DNA from 3 places in the Cloacibacterium caeni genome. Region 2 is predicted to be linked to each of the others. Evidence: riboswitches for the same ligand, from Rfam matches in the RefSeq annotation. Region 2 holds a riboswitch; each other region holds the start of a gene.
What was found. A riboswitch is a leader RNA that binds a small molecule or an ion and turns the genes downstream of it on or off. The one in region 2 is predicted to bind S-adenosylmethionine.
Positions count from the first base shown of each region.

Region 1 (5,017 bases), 1.7 Mb from region 2:
TGCCATTGCAAACATCAATCAAAATGAAGTTAATTCGGCATAAATAGGCATCATCTTTGTAAGGGTAAGACAAAAAATATTCAACAATAAAAATCTAAAAAAAAATGAAAAAGAACTGGTTAGTATTTCTCATGATGTTTTTAATGGTACCTATGGTTTATGCTCAAGAAAGCAGCTATCAACTCTCAAGTCACATTTTAGACATCTCCACGGGTAAACCTGCTCCCCACGTAAAAATTACTTTACAAAAAAGAGATGCACAAAACAATTGGGTATTGGTAGAAGAAAAAATCACCGATCAAAACGGCAGGGTAAAAGATTTCTTAAAACAAGAGGGCAAAAACAACACGGGCATTTACAAACTCACGTTTTACACCGCACCGTATTTTAAAAGTCTAGGACAAAAATCCTTTTATCCCTTTGTAGAAGTGGTTTTTGAGTTGGCAGACCAAGAACATTACCACGTTCCCATCACCCTATCGCCTTACGGCTACTCCACTTACAGAGGAAATTAAAAATAAAAAAGAATTTTCTAAAATGGTGGCTTCGACAAGCTCAGCCACCAATTTTTCTATTACACGGTGCCTGAGCGTAGTTGAAGGCACGTTCTCAATTCTAATCTCGGTGCCTGAGCGTAGTCGAAGGCACGTTCTTATTCCTCCCTGTGATTTCGACTCCGCTCAATCACCGTATTATTTATTACTACACTCGGTGCCTGAGCGTAGTCGAAGGCACATTCTCACTTCTCATCTCGGTGCCTGAGCCTGTCGAAGGCACATGATTTCTATTGCATTAAAATCCGTGTGCTTTCTAGAACATCTCTGATGCTCCTTTGAAAACTCAAAAACGCCATCATTTCGACAACTCTCCGTGAACCTTGTGATATTAAAACTTTTAACCTAGGAACATAGACGTTGAAAAATTACCTATTTTAATTGATGTCCTAGGAAACCGCAAGCGTTAAAAAAATGAATAACCTTTTCGTTAAAAAAGTCTGCTGTTTAAGCTCGGCATTCTGCCGAGTGAGTTTCAGAGTTTTTAGAAAAGGTTATTTATTTTTAGCTGAGGATTTCCAGACTTGAACTTTTGGTTCTTTTGTTTCAAGACAAAAGAACATTAAATCTGAAAAGCAGAGTTTATTTGTTGATGCTGTGGCTTCGTGAACTTCGTTCGCAGAACTTCAGTCTTTGCTCTGCCACCAAATCTTTTATTACACGGTGCCTGAGCGTAGTCGAAGGCACATTATTTCTATTGCATTAAAATCCGTGCACTCTATAGAACATCTCTGATGTTCCTTTGAGAACTCAAAAACGACATGATTTTACAAAATCTCCGTGAACTTTGTGTTATAAAAACTCCAAAACCAAACAGAAAAATTTCACCCTTTAGGGTCGGGGAAAAGAATTTTTCTCAACAAATACCTGAGCCTCCCGAAGGTAACACATTCCTAGACCTTCCCCAAAACATAGAACCCACCACCATTAAGAACAGAAGCCCTAAATAATAAGAATGCGAGAGCATATCCACATAATTGATTTTATTTTTACTGTAACCGATAATCAATAAAACCTGAGCGCCATAAGGAAGTAACCCTTGAACGATACACGCAAAAATATCAATCACAGAAGCCATCTTTCGGGCTGGAACTTCAAAACGTTCAGAAATAGGTCTCAACACTTTCCCAGAGATTAGAATCGACACCGTATTATTGGCAATACAGAGATTTACCAAACCTGTAATCAATCCTGCTCCCAATTGCGCAGATTTGGCAGAGCTAATCTTAGCTTCTATTTTGTTCAATAAATATTGAATTCCCCCTGCTTTTTCTACTAAGGCAGCTAAACCACCTGTAAGCAAAGACAAAAGGAAAATTTCGGTCATAGAAGTGAAGCCTTCATAACTGGCTTTGGCAAAACTCAACCACGTGAGATTCCCTTGCCACAAACCAATGGCTCCCGCTAAAAATATCCCGATGACCAACACCAGAAATACATCTAACCCTAAAAAGGCTAAAACCAAAACCACCAAATAGGGGAAAATAAGTTCCCAAGAAATGGGAGTTGGCGTATAGGCAATAGGTGCGACAGGATTGCTAAATCCTATAAAAAGTAAGATGACCACCGTTAATACTACTGCAGGGGCAGCCAAATAAAAATTGGTTCTGAACTTATCTTTCATGCTGCTGCCCAACGTTTGAGCTGCTGCAATGGTAGTATCAGAAATCACCGAAAGATTGTCGCCAAACATAGCACCACCCAAAAGACTTGCCCCAATTAGGTTAAGGTCTGCTCCACTTTTTTGAGCCAACTGTATTGCGATAGGCCCTAATGCGACAATAGCACCAACCGAGGTTCCAGAAGACAAGGAAAGGAATGAGGCCAAAAGGAAAATCCCTAGAGCATAATAATCAGCAGAGATATAGGTTAGCCCGATATTCACCACCGCATCTACACTGCCCGAAACTTGTGCTACCGTAGAAAAAGCGCCTGCCAATAGATAAATAATACACATGGTGAGTACACTGGATTCCCCACAACCGTGTAAGAAAGTTTTTATTTTTTCTTGATGAGGCAACCTAGACATGGCAAAGGCGGCAATAATACCGATACTCACGGCAATAGGCGATGGCAAGGCATAAAAATCTTGCAATACAATTCCGGCACCTAAAAATGTACCTACGAAAATTAAAAAAGGAAGTAAACTGAGAAAATTTGCTTTTGTATTGTTCATAAAATTTAAAAATTTAACACAGGAACTTTACAAAAGATAGACAACATTTTTTCCAAAAAGTTTGGCTTATCGCTTTAGCACCTTGCTTGTTGTTGCAGGTTGCTACCTCCCGTAGAGGTTCCTGATAATAGGCGGCAAAAGTAATCATTATCTCCCAACGAACCAAATACAATCTATCAATCGCCCTCATAGACCATCAACACAGCCTTTTAACTCCCTGATTTCTAAAAATTAAAGAATAAAAATTTCCTTTCCCGTTCCCGTTTTTATACCTCAAACTCTTGAAAATATTTAAAGAATCATAATGTTCAAATGCGATATTAAAAAAGAGACTGCCTAATTAGACAGTCTCTTAATCACTTTATTCAGTGTTACTAAACCATATCCAACAAATTGACCACATTAAATGCACCATTATTGAGAGGATATAGATTTCCATTTACTTCTTGTAGATATTCTATTACAAGTAAAAAGTATCGCTGTCCCTGCATAGTGAGAGGGCTTTCAAAACTCAAAACACCATTCAGCGTTGTGCCATAAGTTTTACCCGTAACTACATTACTTTCATGGGTTTCAAAATTCCCTCCCTCAAATCGGATAACACTTTCAATCAATCGGATATTGAAATCTGTAGCTGCAGCTGGAAACTTTAAACCTCTACCCAGTACTACATCTGTTAAAGTCAAAGTAGATGCTTCCATATCTAAGGTAAATCCATCAAATAGAACAGAACTCAACGAAGCTCTTGCATTAAAATCAAAACCTCTCATTACATCTACTCCTCCTTCTGTTCCTATTCCTATAGCAATACTCCTCTCACCTCTATCAGAAACAGTATCATTCCTTAGAACTTCATACAGTTTAGAAGTCAGTCTTGCCTGCATTTTAGAGTCTTTATACTTCTCTAGTAAATACCCAAAACTATTGCGCATGAGCTTATTAGATTTAGCTACTTCGCTAAATTCACTCATGTTTTCACGCGTTCTTGCAAAATTACTGTCATTCATAATTCTGCTTTTTTTCACTCCGCCAGCTCTTCTTACAAATGTTCCGTCTGCAGTTTTATAGAAAGAAAGACCATCTATTTGTCCTTCTATGGTTATTAAGCCGTTATATTTAGCCATAATTTGAAATTTTTAAATAAATTAATCAGAAAAAAGAAAAATTGGACTTCGCGAAAAAACAAGTTGTATTCTTTTCAAATAAAGCTATAAATAAAGCGCGCTAACTCTATCCTAGTAAATATTACTTGCCGATAAAATATCTTCCAAAAGATCTCTTTTCTACATCCTTACCCTAAGAATGCAAGACAAATGTAGAGGCTCTAAAAAAGATTTCCAAAACAAGAGTGCCGAAAAGAACCGAATTCAGCACATTTTGCCGAAAACAATACTTTTAGTCATAAAATCAACTTTTAGCGGAAAATGAAACTTTTAACTGAAATCTTAGTTTTTAGAGAATAGTCTTTTTTTTCAATCCTTAAAACCTTCCAAAGTATTAAAACAAACTACCAATTAAATTTAATCTCAAACTTTAATTGTAAAAAAAAGAGCCAAAAAAATGGATTTAAAACATTTTCTCGTAGGCAAAAATAAATTTATAAATAACTAAGTTTATCAAATCTAGAGACAGAAAAATCCCTACCAAGCTTACTTTGCTTGCCGAAATCAGGATTGTTTTTCTAAATCAGTGCCTTAGACTAGGACTCAACCACCCTTTATATTTATTTCTACTCTCGGTGATTGAGCACAGACCGAAGATCTGCGAACGAAGTTCATGAAATCACCCGTGTTACTCTCGCTACCTGAGCCTGTAGAAATCACCAATTCTTCTATTACACGTTGCCTGAGCACAGACTGAAGGTCTGCGAACGAAGTTCACGAAGGCACATTCTCACTTCTCATCCCGTTGCCTGAGCCTGTCGAAGGCAGAGCTAGAAAAAATTGACTTTTTCTTTTCGTTTTAATGTTACAGTTTTTGTTTTATAGCCCCCCTAACTTCGTGCAAAAATCTACAAACCTCTTTATTCATAATAGTTTTAAGGAAATGTAGAAAGGTGTCCTTTTACGAATAAAGACATAAAAAGATATTTGAAACGAAAATAAACATGAGAAAAAATGCGTCACAGAATTTTATTTCTACATCCTGAAATTTGAATAATAATAAAGCAAAATGAATATTTACAAAAACCTAAAACCGAAAATTAATTCTTTTCTAAAAGGCTGTACCTGTCATAAAGAAAAAAATCTAAACATAATACCGATTCTGTCAATAATAACACCACGAA
Region 1 is NZ_OU015319.1:1,128,327-1,133,343, forward strand. It holds gene uraH (hydroxyisourate hydrolase) at 105-515, shown strand; gene KKQ79_RS05180 (Na+/H+ antiporter NhaC family protein) at 1,411-2,730, opposite strand; SAM-I-IV-variant riboswitch at 2,767-2,863, opposite strand; gene KKQ79_RS05185 (hypothetical protein) at 3,105-3,854, opposite strand.
Region 1: it holds a riboswitch for S-adenosylmethionine, as region 2 does, so the genes downstream of both, KKQ79_RS05180 (Na+/H+ antiporter NhaC family protein) here and KKQ79_RS13045 (homocysteine S-methyltransferase family protein) in region 2, are expected to answer to the same signal.

Region 2 (5,017 bases):
AGATTAATTTTTGACTTTTTTACTTCAATCTTATAGGAAGAAAATCAAAAAAATCTAATTTTTCAATTTAGGGTGTATTAATTTGGCAACGGTAGAAGTCCAACCAGTTTGGTGAGAAGCTCCTACTCCACGACCATTATCTCCATGAAAATATTCGTAGAACATCACGTAATTTTTGAAATGTTCGTCATGGTTTAATTTATCTACGTTTCCATTAAAAGCACGATTTCCGTCTTTGTCTGGCAAGAAAATATTGCACAATCTTTGACTCAAATGATCTGCCACATAATTTAGATTCTGATAATTCCCACTTCCCGTAGGAAGCTCTACTTTCAAACTTTCGTCGTAATAAAAATAAAATCGCTGAAGACTTTCTACGATTAAAAAATTAATCGGGAACCAAATCGGGCCTCTCCAATTGCTGTTTCCGCCAAACATTCGACTATCACTTTCGGCAGGCGTATAATGCACAACGTGATTGATGCCATTAATTTCTAATTGAAACGGATTTTTTTCATATACTTTTGACATCGAACGAATTCCAAATTCACTTAAAAATTCTTTTTCGTCTAACATTCTATTCAGAATTTTGGTCAATCTCGTTTTTCTCAAAATACTCATGAGATGTTTTCTTCCTTTTCCTTCTACATCCCAATGCGAAACCAATTTGGCAAGTTCAGGTTTATTTTTTAGAATCCAGTCCATTCTTTCGGTAAAATTAGGCAGTTTTTGAAGCATTTCGTGTTCTATTACTTCTACCGCAAACATTGGAATGAGGCCTACAATACTTCTTAATTTTAGAGAAATTCCAGTTCCGTCGCTAAGTTGCAATACGTCATAGAAAAATCCGTCTTCTTCGTTCCAAAGTCCATTTTTTCCTTCGCCAAGATTTCCCATAGCTTCTGCAATGTAGAGATAATGCTCGAAAAATTTAATCGCCATATCTTCATAAACTGGATTATACAATGCCAATTCCATAGAAATTCTCATCATATTCAGGGCAAACATCGCCATCCAAGAAGTTCCATCAGCTTGTTCTAGATATTCTCCATTTTTGAACTGCATATTTCTGTCAAAAGCACCAATGTTATCCAATCCAAGAAATCCACCTCCGAAAACATTCTTTCCGTTTTTATCTTTTCGGTTTACCCACCACGTAAAATTGAGCAATAATTTCTGAAAAACACTTTCTAAGAAATGAATATCTGGTTTTCCATTGATTTTTTCATCGATTTTAAAAACTCTAAAAGTGCTCCATGCGTGAACTGGCGGATTGACATCTGAAAAATCCCATTCATACGCTGGAAGCTGACCGTTAGGATGCATGTACCATTCTTTGGTCAATAATTGCAATTGATTTTTGGCAAAATCTGGGTCTAAAATACTAAAACTCACACAGTGAAAGGCTAAATCCCACGTTGCAAACCACGGATATTCCCATTTATCTGGCATAGAAATAATGTCTTTGCAATTCATGTGTTTCCATTCTACATTTCTTACATGATGTTCAAAATTCCTTTCCACAGGGAAATTTGGGTCGCCATTTAACCATTTTCCAACTTTATAATGATAAAATTGTTTGTTCCAAAGCAATCCTGCAAAAGCTTGTCGCTGCACATTTTTTTCATCTTCGCAGTTAAATTCTTTTTGAATTTCGTCATAAAATTCATCCGATTCTTTTTTTCTTACTTCAAAAACCTCATCAAAATCAAAAAAAGCGTTCTCCATTTTATGAGGAGACATTCTGAAGTCAAAAGTTTTAGTTTCTCCTCCTTCTAATTCTGTATCTATTACAAAAGCAGCTTTAGTCCCGAATTTTTTAGGATTCACCGTGTTTTTTTGATGAACGATATGATGGTTAATTCCATCTTTAAAGTATTTATTTTCAGATTTTTTCCCGAATAATTTTTCGGTATTGGTTTCATTTTCACAGAAAAGAATTTTCACGGATTTGTCCCGAGAATAAAGCTTTTTCATTCCCAAACTCTCATGTTCTATTTCTATCTGTCCACGATGGCGCGTTGTAAAATTAGGTTTATAAGAATTATAACCCCAACTCCAATTATTTCTGTACCAAAGTGTGGGGAGAATCACCAAAGGTGCTTTTTCTATATTTCGGTTGGTGACAGTAACTCTGATTAAAATATCATCATGGTGAATTTTGGCATATTCTATAAAAATATCGAAATATTCATTTTGGTCAAAAATTCCCGTATCTATAATTTCATATTCTGTTTCCTTATTGCTTCGTTCTGCATTTGTCTTGATTAAATCTTCGTAAGGAAAGGCATTCTGCGGATATTTGTACACCATTTTCATGTAAGAATGAGTAGGCGTATTGTCTAAATAATAGAAAATTTCTTTAATGTCTTCGCCATGATTTCCTTGATGGTTGCTCAATCCAAAGAAACGTTCTTTAACCATTTTATCCTTTTTATTCCAAAAAGAAAAAGCGAAGCACAAACGTTGTTTGTCATCAGAAATTCCCGCGATTCCTTCTTCTGCCCATCTGTAAGTTCTGCTTTCTGCATCATCATGACCAGTTGCTCCCCAAGTATTTCCATCAAAGGAATAATCTTCTCTTACGTTTCCCCACTGTCTATTGCTTACATAAGGTCCCCAAGTTCTGTAATTTATATCTTGTAATCGTTGTTTTTCAGCATTCATAACCATTATTTTTTAAAATAACATGATGCGAAGTTAGAAAAAAATAAAAACTATGAAATTTCATTTAGATTAATTTTTTCAATGACAATTTCTTATTGTGAAAAAAATGATATAGCTTTGCAAAAGATTTGTTCTTTCATATAATCGAAATGTTATCAAGAAAGGTGGAGAGATTAGACTCTGTGAAACCTTGGCAACCTATCGCGTTTCTAAAACGAGAAAAGGTGCTACATTCTACTCATTTTTGGGATAGATAACACATAAAAACAGTTGATTCCCTCAACTTTTCTTATAGCATTTCATTTTTTAATCACATTGAAATGCAAAATAGCGACATACTTTATCAAAATTTACAGCAAAGAATCCTTGTTCTAGACGGAGCTATGGGAACTATGCTTCAGCGATATCAGTTTACAGAAGAAGACTATCGTGGCGAGAGATTTAAAAACTGGGAATCTCCATTGAAGGGAAATAATGATTTACTTTCTCTTACTCAGCCTCATGCTATAGAAGAAGTACACAAAAAATATTTAGAAGCTGGTGCAGACATCATCGAAACCAATACTTTTTCTGCGACTACCATTGCAATGGCAGATTACCATATGGAAGATTTGGTGTACGAACTCAATTTTGAATCTGCAAAAATTGCAAGAAAAGTTTGTGATGAATTCACAGCTATAACTCCAGAAAAACCAAGATTTGTAGCAGGTTCTATTGGCCCTACTAATAAAACCGCATCTCTTTCTCCGGATGTAAATGATCCTGGTTATAGAGCCATTACTTTTGATGAGTTAAGAATTGCTTACAAACAACAAGCAGAAGCACTTTTAGATGGCGGTTCTGATATTCTTTTAGTAGAAACTATTTTTGACACTTTAAATGCTAAAGCTGCACTTTTTGCCATAGACCAAATTCAGGAAGAAAGAAAAATTCAGATTCCAATTATGGTTTCTGGAACCATTACTGACGCTTCAGGAAGAACTTTGAGCGGACAAACTGCTGAAGCATTTTTGGTTTCAATATCTCATCTTAACTTATTGAGTGTAGGATTTAACTGTGCTCTAGGAGCGAAACAATTGACGCCTTATTTAGAAACCATTTCTAATAATTCTGAATTTTACATTTCTGCTTATCCAAATGCTGGTTTACCGAATGCTTTTGGGCAATATGATGAATCTCCAGAATTTATGGCAGAACAAATCCGTGAATATGCAGAAAAAGGATTGGTAAATATCGTGGGTGGTTGTTGCGGAACAACTCCTGACCACATTGCTGCAATCGCAAATATTGTTAAAAATTATCAACCAAGAAAGTTGTCAGTTGTCGGTTGATGGTTATCGGTTTAAAAAAATATTGATGAAAAAAGAATACACAGAACTAGAAGTTTGGATTGAAGCCAGAAAATTGGTCAATATGATTTATGAAAAAACTAAAAATTTTCCAAAAGAAGAAATTTATGGACTTACAAACCAAATAAGAAGATGTTCAATTTCAATTCCTTCTAATATTGCAGAAGGATTAGGAAGAAGAACAGCACAAGATACCATTCAATTTTTGCATATTTCAAGAGGTTCGCTTTATGAATTAGAAACTCAAATTTATTTAGCGTTTGATCAAAAATATATCAATGAAATAGATTTAGAAACTTTTTTAAATCAAATACTTGCTTGTAAAAAATTATTAAACGGATTTATTAACTATTTTAAAAGTCTACAGAATGGAAACTAATCCGATCCAAAAATTCCGACAACCAACAACCAACAACCGACAACTAAAATTATCTGGTCTAGAACCTTTAATTATAACTCCAGAATCCAATTTTATCAATATTGGAGAAAGAACCAATGTAGCAGGTTCTAAGAAATTTCTCAGATTGATTAAAGAAGAAAAATTTTCTGAAGCTCTAGATATTGCTCGTCATCAATTAGAAGGAGGCGCACAGATTTTAGACATTTGTTTTGATGATGGACTTTTAGACGGAAAATATTGCATGGTTAAATTCTTGAATTTAATCGCCTCAGAACCTGATATTTCCAGAATTCCAATGATGATAGATTCTTCAAAATGGGAAATTTTAGAAGCTGGTTTGCAAGTGGTTCAAGGGAAATGTGTAGTAAATTCCATCAGTTTAAAAGGTGGTGAAGAAGAATTTATTCGTCAAGCCAAAGCCATCAAAAGATATGGTGCCGCAGTAGTTGTAATGGCTTTTGATGAAAATGGACAAGCCGATAATTACGAACGCAGAATAGAAATCTGTAAAAGAAGTTATAAACTGTTGACGGACACAGTCCGTTTTCCTGCGGAAGATATTATTTTCGACCTCAATATTTTTCCAGTGGCAACTGGAATG
Region 2 is NZ_OU015319.1:2,802,410-2,807,426, reverse strand. It holds gene KKQ79_RS13055 (DUF2851 family protein) at 1-7, shown strand, start outside; gene KKQ79_RS13050 (MGH1-like glycoside hydrolase domain-containing protein) at 55-2,667, opposite strand; SAM riboswitch class I at 2,817-2,927, shown strand; gene KKQ79_RS13045 (homocysteine S-methyltransferase family protein) at 2,988-3,998, shown strand; gene KKQ79_RS13040 (four helix bundle protein) at 4,024-4,395, shown strand; gene metH (methionine synthase) at 4,385-5,017, shown strand, end outside.

Region 3 (5,017 bases), 680 kb from region 2:
GAGTTTTTCTCCTTGATGTCTTTGATAAGAAGCTGCTCTATATTGTTCTAATTTTTCTTCTTCATCAGTTTGAGTGGCTTCAAAAGTATCATAGTTTCTGTACGAAAGCATGGCGATAGCTCTTGCTGCATCTATTCCGTTTTCGCCTAATTCCAGCGCCATTCTTTGTGCTTCGTTAAAAGCAATTCCCCACGCAGAATGCTTTGCATTGGTAGCAATTACAAATAATTTTTTGATAAAATCTGGTTCTGCAATCGCCCACTCTAAACATTGCATTCCGCCGAGAGAACCTCCTAGAAGCAATTCTATTTCAGAAATTTGTAAAAATTTGGCTAACTCTTGGTGAAGTTTTACCATATCACGAATGGTGATTAATGGAGGTTTTTCTTGTTTTTGGAAACTCGTTCCGTAGCAAGAACCTAAAATATTGGCACAAACTATGGTATATTTTTCGGTGTCTAAGGTTAAATTTTTGCCAATGAAATTAGGCCACCAATCTTGCACATCTGAATTTGCAGTTAAGGCATGACAAATCCAAATCACTTTTTTTTCTGGAGCTAATTCACCAAAAATATGATAAGCAATGTTTACATTTTTTATTTCAGTTCCACTTTCTAGGGCAAAACTTCCTGCCGTAAAATTTTCCAAAATTTTCAAATTTATATTAAAAAAAGATTGTTTTAATCTTAAGTTTTGGCTAAAGCCAGTTGAATTTTTATTTTTTGAAATCGGGCTAAAGCCCGATTCTATTGATAATTTCCGATTTCAGCCTTCCAATTTCTATATTTTAGAGAATGATTGCTCTAAATCTGCGATAATATCATCAATATGTTCTATTCCTACGCTTAATCTAATTTGTCCCGGAGTAATTCCTGCTTTTAATCTTTCTTCATCTGAAAGTTGTTCGTGTGTAGTAGAAGCAGGGTTAATAATCAGCGTTTTAGAATCTCCAACGTTTGCTAAATGCGAAATCAATTGTAAATGATCGATGAATTTTACCGCTGCTTCTTTTCCGCCTTTGATTTCAAAATTAAGTACCCCTCCGAAACCTTTTTTCAAATATTTTTTGGCATTTTCATAATCTGGGAAACTAGGCAAACCTGGATACAATACTTTTTCAACTTTAGGGTGATTTTCTAAAAATTCCGCTAATTTCTGAGCATTTTCTACGGTTCTGTCTACTCTAAGCGATAATGTTTCTAAACCTTGAAGCAATAAAAATGAATTGAATGGAGAAATCGTAGGCCCGAAATCTCTAAGACCTTCTACTCTGGCTTTGATGATAAAAGCAATATTTCCAAAAGGTCCATTAACTCCAAAAACATCTGAGAAAACCAATCCATGATAACCATCTGAAGGTTCAGAAAACTGTGGAAATTTACCATTTCCCCAATCGAAATTTCCTCCATCTATGATGATTCCGCCAATAGAAGTTCCGTGACCGCCAATCCATTTGGTTGCAGATTCTACCACTACATTTGCGCCATGTTCAATCGGTCTAAACAAATAACCACCTGCTCCAAAAGTATTATCTACAATAAGTGGAATATTATGTTTTTTAGCCACTGCAGCGACTGCATCAAAATCCGCAACGTTCAACGTAGGGTTTCCTATGGTTTCTAAATAAATCGCTTTGGTGTTTTGGTTAATGAGTTCTTCAAAACTTTCTGGCTCATCGTCTTTAGCAAATTGTGCTTCGATTCCTAATTTTTTGAAAGAAACTTTGAACTGATTATAACTTCCTCCGTACAAATAAGGCGAACTCACAAAATTATCTCCTGCTTGTAAAATATTGGTAATTGCCAAAAATTGCGCAGCGTGACCAGAAGCGGTAGCCAAAGCAGCTACTCCACCGTGAAGTGCAGCCACACGTTTTTCGAATACATCTGTAGTAGGATTCATGAGTCTGGTGTAGATATTCCCAAATTCTTTTAACCCAAAAAGATTGGCAGCATGTTCTGCATTGTTAAAGGTATAAGACGAAGTTTGGTAAAGCGGCACCGCTCTAGAATTGGTAGTTGGGTCGATTTCTTGACCAGCGTGAAGTTGAAGCGTTTCAAATTTTAAATTGCTCATTTTTTTAATAATTTTTTAATTGTTAAATATTAGAGCAACTTATTTGCAGAAAATTCTTGACGAAAGAGCATAAAAAAACTCTTCCGACAAGTCGAAAGAGTTTTTGATATAGTGTATGACTATTTTAAACTGATTTCAGACTTATCTTTCCCGAATTTCGGGGTTGAATTTGGCACCTTACTCTCATTTCTGTTAGCAGGTTGCCAAGGTTTCGCAGGGTCAATTCCCTCCACCTTTCTTAATAAGTTGCGTGTATAAAGAACGTTTATCGTGGTGCAAATATAAAAACAAGTTTTACAGAAAACCAAATTTTTAGAAGAAAAAAAATATTTTTTTCATTTTAACAAATCATAACCAACTGATTAACAGGTGATTTATTGATTTTTATTTTTAAATCTTTAATCTCAAGATAAGTTTTTTGAAAAATTTATTATCTCATTTTGAGATAATAATAAAAAGTTGTAGTTTTACTGAACCAAAAATTAATTCTTATGTTCAAGAAAATTGCACTTGTTTGCTTAGTCTCGTTAATGAGTTTTCAAGCAAAAGCACAAGAAAAAAAGACACAAATTTATTTAGATGATTCGCAACCTATAGAAGTCAGAGTAGAAGATGCACTTTCTAAAATGACTTTAGAAGAAAAAGTAGCGATGCTTCATGCTCAGTCAAAATTCAGTTCACCAGGTGTTCCAAGATTAGGAATTCCAGAATTTTGGACTACCGATGGACCACACGGAATTCGTCCTGAAGTAAAATGGGATGAATGGGATCAAGCTGGTTGGACCAATGACTCCATCATTGCTTATCCTGCGCTTACTGCACTCTCTGCAACATGGAACAAAAAAATGTCTTGGAATTACGGAAAAGCTCTTGGAGAAGAAGCTCGTTATAGAAAAAAAGATATTCTATTAGGACCTGGTGTAAATATTTACAGAACTCCATTAAACGGTAGAAACTTCGAATATATGGGAGAAGACCCATTTTTATCTTCTAAAATGGTGGTTCCATACATTAAAGGGGTTCAATCTAATGGTGTAGCTGCTTGTGTAAAACATTATGCACTTAATAATCAGGAACAATTTAGACATACCAGCAACGTAATTGTAGATGATAGAACGCTGTACGAAATTTATTTACCTGCCTTCAAAGCAGCTGTACAAGAAGGAGACACTTGGTCTATCATGGGAGCTTATGATATGTACAAAAATCAGTATGCAAGTCAAAATCAATATTTATTAAACGATATTCTGAAAAAAGAATGGGGTTTTAAAGGAGTAGTGATTTCTGATTGGGGCGCTGTAAATGATACCAAACAAGCCATTATGAATGGTCTTGACATGGAATTCGGAAGCTGGACAAATGGACTTTCGGAAGGAACTAGCAATGCTTATGACAATTACTATTTGGCACATCCTTATTTAAAACTCATCAAGTCTGGTGAAGTAGGAACTAAAGAATTGGATGATAAAGTAAGAAGAATCCTAAGATTGGCTTTCTTAACCACAATGAATAAAAACAAACCTTTTGGAAACATTGCTTCTGAAGAACATAGAGCGATTGCCAAAGAAATTGGTGAAGAAGGAATTGTATTGCTAAAAAATCAAAAAAATGTATTGCCAATTAACGTTGCCAAAACTAAAAAGATTGCTGTAATTGGTGAAAACGCCATCAAAATGATGACTGTAGGTGGTGGTTCTTCTTCCTTAAAAGTAAAATATGAAACTTTACCTTTAGACGGAATCAAAGCAAGATTCGGGAAAGATGCAGAAGTAGTTTTTGCGAGAGGTTATGTAGGAGATGTAACTGGAGAATATAACGGTGTAAAAACTGGAAAAGACCTTACTGACAAACGTTCACAGGCGGAATTAACCAAAGAAGCGGTAGAACTCGCTAAAAATTCTGACTTTGTAATTTTTGTAGGTGGACTTAATAAAAGTGATTTCCAAGACAGTGAAGGAAATGACAGAAAAGATATGGGCTTGCCTTATCATCAAGATGAATTAATTTCTGCTTTAGCAAAAGTGAACAAAAATTTCTCTGTAGTTTTAGTTTCAGGAAATGCTGTAGAAATGCCTTGGGTAAAAGAAGTTCCTAGCATTGTTCAAGCGTGGTATTTAGGTTCAGAAAGTGGTCATGCTCTCGCTTCAGTTTTAGCAGGTGACGCTAATCCTTCTGGTAAATTGCCTTTCACTTTCCCTGTGAAATTAGAAGACAATTCAGCGCATCAATTAGGAGAATATCCTGGTAATAAAGAAGAATTGGCACAAGGAAAAGGAAAAGACCAACAAAACCCTATCAACATAAAATACAACGAAGGTATTTTCGTAGGTTATCGTTGGCATGACACCAAAAATATCAAACCACTTTTCAGTTTCGGGCATGGATTAAGTTACACCACTTTCGAGATTGGTCAAGCTAAAGCAGACAAAGCCGTTATTACCGAAGATGAGACTATTACGTTTACGATTCCAGTAAAAAATACAGGCAAAAAAGCAGGTGCAGAAGTAGTTCAATTGTACATAAGAGACGTAAAATCTTCTTTGCCAAGACCATTAAAAGAACTGAAAGGTTTTGAAAAAATTTACTTAAATCCGGGTGAACAAAAAGAAGTAACCATCACGATTGACAAATCAGCTTTAAGTTTCTTTGACCCTGTAAAACACGATTGGGTAGCAGAACCTGGTGATTTCGAAGCGCTGATTGGGAATTCTTCAGACGCTATAAAAACGAAAATCAAGTTTTCATTACAATAATTTTTTATTTCTTATTTCTTTAAATCGAAAGGACAACCTCTTTATGAAGTTGTCCTTTTTTATTTTGATAAAAACAATCTAATTATTCTCTAACCAAAGGCATGGTAGAACATCTGAGCAAACCGCCCATTTTAGAAATTTCACGATACGGAATTTCTTCTACCGTAAAACCCCATTCATTTCTCAGA
Region 3 is NZ_OU015319.1:2,119,896-2,124,912, forward strand. It holds gene KKQ79_RS09820 (homoserine O-acetyltransferase family protein) at 1-648, opposite strand, end outside; gene KKQ79_RS09825 (O-acetylhomoserine aminocarboxypropyltransferase/cysteine synthase family protein) at 781-2,076, opposite strand; SAM riboswitch class I at 2,215-2,324, opposite strand; gene KKQ79_RS09830 (glycoside hydrolase family 3 C-terminal domain-containing protein) at 2,568-4,829, shown strand; gene KKQ79_RS09835 (dimethylarginine dimethylaminohydrolase family protein) at 4,912-5,017, opposite strand, start outside.
Region 3: it holds a riboswitch for S-adenosylmethionine, as region 2 does, so the genes downstream of both, KKQ79_RS09825 (O-acetylhomoserine aminocarboxypropyltransferase/cysteine synthase family protein) here and KKQ79_RS13045 (homocysteine S-methyltransferase family protein) in region 2, are expected to answer to the same signal.